Regions from separate parts of the Microbulbifer sp. ABF4_143 genome, predicted to be linked through region 1. Evidence: predicted binding sites of a transcription regulator. Region 1 holds the regulator's gene; the other holds the start of a gene.
The links. The regulator sigma-54, encoded in region 1, starts transcription at its own class of promoters, with help from an activator protein. The targets are predictions, from matches to a motif close to TGGCACANNNNTTGCNNT.
Positions count from the first base shown of each region.

Region 2: nirB (nitrite reductase large subunit NirB) is a predicted target of sigma-54. The motif match lies at 1,954-1,971, and genes of this name have one in related genera.

Region 1 covers NZ_JBSWWT010000019.1:3,674-7,881, forward strand. The annotation lists gene ptsN (PTS IIA-like nitrogen regulatory protein PtsN) at 1-330, opposite strand, end outside; gene hpf (ribosome hibernation-promoting factor, HPF/YfiA family) at 334-624, opposite strand; gene ACXAF3_RS14305 (RNA polymerase factor sigma-54) at 992-2,437, opposite strand; gene lptB (LPS export ABC transporter ATP-binding protein) at 2,631-3,356, opposite strand; gene lptA (lipopolysaccharide transport periplasmic protein LptA) at 3,429-3,986, opposite strand; gene lptC (LPS export ABC transporter periplasmic protein LptC) at 3,973-4,208, opposite strand, start outside.
Region 2 covers NZ_JBSWWT010000027.1:37,670-41,877, reverse strand. The annotation lists gene ACXAF3_RS16725 (bifunctional protein-serine/threonine kinase/phosphatase) at 1-1,763, shown strand, start outside; gene ACXAF3_RS16730 (NarK family nitrate/nitrite MFS transporter) at 1-10, shown strand, start outside; gene nirB (nitrite reductase large subunit NirB) at 2,105-4,208, shown strand, end outside.

The DNA.
Region 1 (4,208 bases):
TTCGGCGTCCTCCGGCACCAGCAGCGCGAACAGAAGGTCCACCGGTTGGCGGTCGGCGGCGTCGAAGTCGATGGCGGGCTCGGTGGTGCAGAGCACACCGATCGGACGTTCGCAGCCGGGCAGGCGGCAGTGGGGAATGGCCACGCCGTCGCCGATGCCGGTGGAGCCTAGGCGCTCGCGGGCAATCAGCTGGTTGAAGGTGGTGTCGGCGTCGTGTTGTGGATATTGTTCGGCGATGGCCTGGGCAATATTGAGCAGCAGTTTCTTTTTGCTGCTCCCCGCCAGGTGACAGAGACTCAGGCGGGGAGAGAGTAATGCTTCCAATGTCATAGTTCAGCGGTGGTTCTGCAACTTCTCTTTGTATTTTTTCAGTTGGCGATCCAGCTTGTCCGTGACGGCGTCTATGGCCGCATACATGTCTTTGTCTTCGGAGCCGGCGCAGAGATCGTGCCCGTTGATATGGACCACGGCCTCGGCTTTCTGGATCAGTTTTTCCACCGACAGGATGACCTGGGCGGTGGTGATGTTGTCGTAGTGTCGGGAGAGTTTTTCCAGCTTGGTCTCGCAGTAATCGCGGATGGGCGGAGTTACATCGACGTGGTGACCACTAATGTTGATCTGCATGGACTTCTCCTTATCGAGAGCATCGCTTGGCGGCGCCCCCCGTTTGGGCGGCAACCCTACTAGGAAGTGCGCCAGAATGGAAGGATACACTCAAAGTTTGAGTATCGGTCGTGCAAGGGGTGCCATTGGGCGTCCATCAATTTGTGACTGGGAGTTCTTGTCTGGTCATGGATGGCGCTGTAGCGGGTCCGCTTTGCGCTTCGTATGCGATTCGGCGGGCGGCGCTGCTGCCGGGGGCCCTTTGTGGGACACGCTGTGAATACGTCCCTGTACGCTCTCCGCGGCCATCCCTGGCCGTGAAAGGTCCCGCAAACGGCCCCCGGCATCACCGCCTTCGCGTCACGTTTCGGTGAACCCTCGTCCCGAATCAAACCAGTCGCTTGCGCTCGCTGGAGGAGGGGATGCCCATGGACTCGCGGTACTTGGCCACGGTGCGCCGCGCCACCTTGATGCCCTGTTTGTCCAGTTCCTGGGTGATCTTGTTGTCGGACAGCGGCTTGCGCGGCGGCTCGGCGTCGATCAGTTTGCGGATCATCGCGCGGATGGCGGTGGAGGAGGCGTCTTCGCCGGAGTCGGTGCTGACGTGGCTGGAGAAGAAGTACTTGAGCTCGAAGACACCGCGTGGGGTCAGCATGTATTTCTGCGTGGTGACCCGGGAAACGGTGGATTCGTGCATGCCGATGGTCTCGGCAATATCCGCCAGCACCATGGGTTTCATCGCCTCGGGACCCAGCTCGAAAAAGCCCTGCTGCTTCTCGACGATACTCGATGCGACCTTGAGCAGGGTTTCGTTGCGGCTCTGCAGACTCTTCAGGAACCAGCGCGCCTCCTGCAGGTGGTCGCGCAGGAAGTTGTTATCGCGGGAGTTGTCGGCGCGCCGGATCAGCGCCGCGTAGTCGCCGTTGATGCGCAGCCTCGGGGTGGTCTCCGGATTCAGTTCCACCAGCCAGCGCTGCTCCCTGCGGCTGACGATGATGTCGGGCACCACATACTGCGGTTCCTCGCCGCCGAAGGCCTCGCCGGGATAGGGGGTCAGAGTCTGGATCAGGCGCACCACCTCCCCCAGTTGGGCCTCGTTCAGACGCGTGCGGCGGCTGAGGCTGCGGAAGTCGCGCTTGCCGAGCAGGTCCAGGTGCCGCTCGACCACCGCCTGCGCCTGCGCGAGCCAGGGGGTGCCGGCCGGCAGTTGGCGCAGCTGTAGCAGCAGGCTCTCGCGCAGGTCGCGGGCGCCGCAGCCGGCGGGCTCGAACTGCTGAATGGTCTTGAGTACGGTGAGGATTTCGTCCTCCTCCGCACCGGTCGCCGCGGCAATTTCGGCCAGTGGGGTTTCCAGGAAGCCGCTCGGCGCTATGCCGTCGATCAGGTTCTCGCCGATCAGCTTGTCGCGTTCGCTGAGGGTGGTGAGGTTGAGCTGCCACAGCAGGTGGTCCTGCAGGCTGTCGGGGGCGGCGTTGCGCTGTTCCAGGGCGAGCTCGTCGCCGTCGCCAGTGTAGCTGCCGCCGCTGTAGATATCGTCCCAGCGGGTGTCCACGGGGAGCTCGTCGGGGATGTCCTGGCTCCAGTCGCTCTCGCCGTCCGCTTCGCCGCCCTGCGGGTCGTCGTTGGCGGCGGCCTGTTCCGGGAGCTGCTCCCCGACGGACTCGGGCGCGGTGTACTCCTCGCCGTCCACCTCCAGCAGCGGGTTGCTGTCCAGCGCCGACTGGACCTCCTGCTGCAGGTCCAGTGTCGACAGCTGCAGCAGGCGGATCGCCTGTTGCAGCTGGGGCGTCATCGTCAGCTGGGTGCCGAGCTTTAGCTGGAGAGACTGCTTCATATCTGGGGACTGCAGACCAGGGTGGCGGATGATTCGTCTAAATATCCAAGACGCAGCAGACTAACCTTCTGGCCGGGTGATTACAAGCAATAAGTGTGCCGAAGTTGCAGCGGGAAATTGTGGCAGGATCTGCCGGAAGGTGATGGAGTTCCGGTCACCGCCGGGAATGGGTGACCGGAAGGGTGGAATGGCGCTAAATGGTAAATTCGTGTCCCAAATACACCTCGCGCACCTGCTGGTTGGCGAGCACTTCCGCGGGAGTGCCGGCGGCGATGATGTGGCCCTCGCTGACGATATAGGCGGTCTCGCAGATATCCAGCGTCTCGCGCACATTGTGGTCGGTGATCAGCACGCCGATACCGCGGTCGCGCAGGTGGCGGATGATCTGCTTGATATCGTTGACCGATATCGGGTCCACGCCGGCGAAGGGTTCGTCCAGCAGCACGAAGTTGGGGTCCGTGGCCAGGGCGCGGGCTATTTCCACACGGCGGCGCTCGCCGCCGGACAGGGCCATGCCGAGGCTGTTCTCGATATGGGTGATATTGAACTCCTGCAGCAGTTCCGTCGCCCGCTGCAGCCGCTCGGCGCGGGACAGGTCCTTGCGCGTCTCGAGGATGGCGAGGATGTTGTCGCGCACCGACAGGCGGCGGAAGACCGAGGCCTCCTGGGGCAGGTAGCCGATACCCTTGCGCGCGCGACCGTGCATGGACAGGCGGGTGATGTCCTCGCCGTCGATCAGCACCTGTCCGGCGTCCGCCTGCACCAGGCCGGCGATCATATAAAAACAGGTGGTCTTGCCGGCGCCGTTGGGGCCGAGCAGGCCGACCACCTGGCCGTTGGTCACGCTGACGGATACGTCCTGGACCACCTTTCGCTTCTTGTACTGTTTGGCGAGGTGTAACGCTTTCAGCGTTGGCATACTTGTGTTCCGAATTCTGTCTGTGCGGCGCTGGCGGGTTCGCCCCGCGCCTGTTGGATGCTTGGTCGTGCGCTACTGGTCCCGCTGGGTCTCGCCGCTCTGCTGGTTGCCGGTTTTCTTTTCCGGCTTCCAGATCATTTCCACGCGGCCTTCGCCGGATTGTCCGTGGGCCTGCATCTGTTCGCTGTTCAGGTCGTAGTCGATCTTCTCCGCGGTCAGGGTGTTGCCGTCGCGGTCCACATGGGCGTCGCCGGTCAGGTGCAGCTCGTCGGAGCTGACGGTGAACTCGATGCGCCGGGCCCGCGCCTTGACCGGGTTCTGGCTCTGCTGCACCTGCTGCTGGAAGTGCGCCGGCTTGCCGGTGGCGATTACGCGGCTGATCTCGCCGGCGGCGTTGCCGTGCACTTCGACGCGGTCGGCGCGGATCTGCAGCGAGCCCTGGGTGATGACCACATTGCCGCTGTAGACGGACAGGTTCTTGCCGCGGTCGGCCTGCAGGTGTTTGGCCTGCACCTTGATCGGCTGTTCGCGGTCGTCCGGCAGCGCCTGGGCCTGGGCGCCCAGGAGCAGCATGGCGGCGATGGGCGCCAGGTAGCGGCGCAGGTGGCGGCTTGGGTTACTCGGTTTCATAGCTGCTCTTAACGTCGGAGAGGATTTCCACCCGGTCTTCCTTCAGGAAGGCGCGCAGGCCTTTGCCGGTGGTGATGTTCGGGCCGGCGGTAATGGTAACAACTTTGTCCGTCTCGGCGTATTCCTCGCGGGGCTCGATGGTGATGGCCTGGGTATCCAGTCTGATGCCGCCGGGCGCCGGAAGTTCGGTGACTTTCACGTCACCGCGCAGTACGACGCGCT
Region 2 (4,208 bases), on a different contig from region 1:
TGTCGCCTGACCTGCAAACGCAGAGCGCTTCGCCGTCGCGCACCGAAGACCCCGGCGCTTCAAGCGGGCCGCGGGCCCGCCCCGCGCTGGAAGTCTCCAGCGCTTCCAGTGCCGGCCGGCGCCCCCACAACGACGACGCCTGTGCCGCCTGTAACCCGGATGCGGTGGAGCTGCGCGCCCGCGGTACCCTGGCCGCCGTCGCCGACGGCGTCGCCAGCGCCGAGGCCGGCGGCGAGGCGGCGCGGGCGGCGATCAGCGGCTTCCTGTCCGACTACTACAGCACGCCGGAAACCTGGCCGGTAAAACAGGCCGCGTCGCGGGTGCTGCAGTCGCTGAACAGTTGGCTCTACCGCCAGGGGGCCGGCGGGGAGATCCGCCAGGGTTGGCTCACCACCTTTTCCGCCGTCGTTTTGCAGGGGGCCAGCGCCCACCTGATCCATATCGGCGATTCGCGCATTCACCGGCTGCGCGACGGCACACTGGAATGCCTGACCCGCGATCACAGCCGCGCCCTGGGCCCCGGGCGCACCTTCCTGAGCCGCGCGCTGGGCATGGACTCCCATCTCGAGCTGGACTACCGCCGCGAGGTGTTACAAGCCGGCGATATCTACCTGATCACCAGCGACGGCGTACACGATTTTGTCCCAGCGCAAGTCATCGCGAACATACTGCGGCAAAGCGGCGACACCGCCGCCCAGACGCTTGTGGATGTGGCCCTGGCCGGCGGCTCCGATGACAACCTGAGCGCAGTGGTCTGCCGCGTGCACCGGGTCGAGCCGAGCGGCGACGACCTGCTGGAGCGCAACCGCCAACTGCCCTTTCCGCCGGACCTGCGCCCGGGGCACAAGATCGACGGCTACCTGATATTGCAGGAGCTGCACGCCAGCCCCCGCAGCCAGCTGTACCTGGCGCGGGATACCGATAGCGGCGAACTGCGCGTACTCAAAACCCCCTCGGTCAACTTCGCCGACGACCCCCTCTATATCGAGCGCTTCGTCGCCGAGGAGTGGACCGGCCGCCGGTTGGACCACCCGGGTATTGTCAGGATATTCCCGCCGCGCGCGCAGCGGCAGTTCCTCTACCACGCACTGGAATATATCGACGGCCAGAACCTGCGCCAGTGGATGCAGCTGAATCCCGAGCCGCCGGTGGAGCAGGTGCGCGAACTGATCGGCCAGCTGGTCAGCGCGCTTCGCCGGCTGCAGCGCATGGAAATAGTGCACGGCGACCTGAAGCCGGAAAACATCATGGTGGCAAAGGACGGCCGCCTGAAGCTGATCGATCTGGGCGGCGCCGACGGCGCCGGGCTGCGCGAGCGGCTGCAGCTGGGCGACGAGACACCGCCGGGCAGCAAGAACTACGCCGCGCCGGAGTATTTCTTCGGCGACACCCCCAGCCACCGCTCGGATATCTTCTCCCTGGGCGTTATCGCCTACGAGCTGCTTACCGGCCGCTACCCCTACCGCGAGCGCACCGGCCTGAGTCACTACCGACTGAAGAGCTACACCCATCTGCAATACATCAGTGTGCGCGAGCGCCGCGAGGATATTCCCGAGTGGATAGACGGCGCCCTGCGGCGGGCCTGCGCGCCGGACCCGCGCCACCGCTACCCGGCGCTGTCGGAATTCGTACACGACCTGCAGACGCCGAACCCGGAGTTCACCCGTGAAGAATTTCGGCCACTGATGGAGCGCAATCCGCTGCTGTTCTGGCAACTGGTGGCGCTGCTGTCACTGCTGTCGCACCTGCTGTATCTGCTGTAGCAGCGGCCGGTGGCCGCGATCGGTACCCGGCTTTCGGCTCTGCCATTAGCTGGCGGTGGTAGCGGCCCTGCTGCCATCAATCCCGCTTGCGGGCACCGTCGGGGGGCAGTCACCCCATCGGGCGCACCAATTTATCGCAAGCAAAACCCTGTCTATCGCCAAAATCCTGAAAAAACCGCTGATTTCACTTTGGCACAAACCTTGAATATCAATAACTACCAACACAACTTATCTCCAACCGCGGCAACGGCGCCCGGACTCTTCGGCAGAAGAGGAGGCGCCCGTGCCACTCCACCGCGCCACCTCCCCTGCCGAACAAAACAGATTGAGATGGCAGACTTATGGTTAAGCAAAAACTCATCGTTATCGGCAACGGCATGGTGGGCCACCACTTCCTCGAGCAACTGGCCGCGCGGCCGGAAAAAGCGCTGTTCGACGTCACCGTCTTCTGCGCCGAGCCAAGACCCGCCTACGACCGGGTGCATCTGTCCGAGTATTTCGCCGGCCGCTCTGCCGACGACCTGGCCATGGGCAAGATCGAACAATACAGGGACTGGGGCTTCGAGCTGCTGCTGAACGACGCCGCGGTGGCCATCGACCGGGAAAAGCAAACCGTCACCTCCGCCAGCGGTATCGAAAAAAGCTACGACCGCCTGGTACTCGCCACCGGCTCCTATCCCTTCGTGCCGCCGATTCCCGGGCATCAGCACGAAAAGTGCTTCGTCTACCGCACCATCGAGGACCTGGATGCGATCCGCGCGGCCGCCGAGGGCGGCAGTACCGGCGTCGTGGTCGGCGGCGGTCTGCTGGGACTGGAGGCGGCCAACGCCTTGCGCGAGCTGGGGCTCGAGGCCCATGTGGTGGAGTTCGCCCCGGGGCTCATGTCGGTGCAGCTGGACGCCGGCGGCTCGGAGCTGCTGAAGAACAAGATCGAGGACCTGGGTGTAACGGTGCACACCAGTACCGCCACCGAGCTGATCGAGGAGGTCGACGGCCGCCTGCGTATGCAGTTCAAAGGCGAAAGGGAACTCTTCACCGACCTGATCGTCTTCTCCGCCGGTATTCGCCCGGAGGACAAGCTCGCCAAGGCCGCCGGCCTGGCAGTCGGCGAGCGCGGCGGTATCGTCATCGACGAGTCCTGCCGCACGTCCGACGGAAATATTTTCGCCATCGGCGAGTGCGCCCTCTACGACAACCGCATCTTCGGCCTGGTGGCCCCGGGTTACACCATGGCCCGCAACACAGTCGCGCAGCTGTGCGGCGAGGACGCCCGTTTTACCGGTGCCGATATGAGCACCAAACTGAAACTGCTCGGCGTGCAGGTGGGCTCTATCGGCGACGCCCACGGCCGCAGCGAGGGCGCCGCGGCCATCACCTTCATCGACGAGCAGAGCGGCGTCTACAAGCGCATGATCACCGACGGGGAAGGCAAAAAATTACTCGGCGCGGTGCTGGTCGGCGATACCGGTGACTACGACCAGCTGCTGCAGTACCACCTGAACAATATCGATCTGCCCGAGCATCCGGAACAGCTGATACTGCCCGCCGCCGACGGCGCCGCGCCCGCCCTCGGTGCCGGCGCCCTGCCCGCCACCGCAACCATCTGTTCCTGCCACAACGTCAGCAAGGGGCAAATAGTCGACGCCGTGGCCGGCGGCTGCTGCTCCCTGGCGGAAGTGAAGGACGCAACCAAAGCCTCCACCGGCTGTGGCGGCTGCGCGGCGCTGCTGAAGAATGTCGTCGACGAGGAGCTGGCGGCACTGGGTATGGAAGTGAACAACCACCTTTGTGCGCACTTTCCATTCACCCGTCAGGAGCTGTTCCACATAGTGCAGGTGGAGGAGATCAAAACCTTCGGCGAGCTGCTGCAAAAGCACGGCAGCGGTCGCGGCTGTGAAATCTGCAAGCCGGCGGTGGCCTCGATTCTCGCCTCCCTGTGGAACGAGCACATTCTGGAGAAGCCGCACGTCGGCCTGCAGGACACCAACGACACCTTTATGGCCAATATGCAGAAAAACGGCAGCTATTCGGTGGTGCCGCGTATTCCCGGTGGCGAGATTACCCCGGACAAGCTGATCGTGCTCGGCCAGGTGGCGAAAAAATACAAGCTCTACACCAAGATCACCGGCGGCCAGCGGGTGGATCTGTTCGGCGCGCGCCTGGAGCAGCTGCCGGACATCTGGCGCGAACTGATCGACGCCGGCTTCGAGACCGGCCACGCCTACGGAAAATCCCTGCGCACGGTTAAGTCCTGCGTCGGCAGCACCTGGTGCCGCTTCGGTGTACAGGACAGCGTCAAGATGGCACTGGATATCGAGAACCGCTACAAGGGGCTGCGCTCACCGCACAAGATAAAAATGGCGGTGTCCGGCTGCACCCGGGAGTGCGCCGAGGCGCAGAGCAAGGACGTCGGCGTTATCGCCACCGAGAAGGGCTGGAACCTGT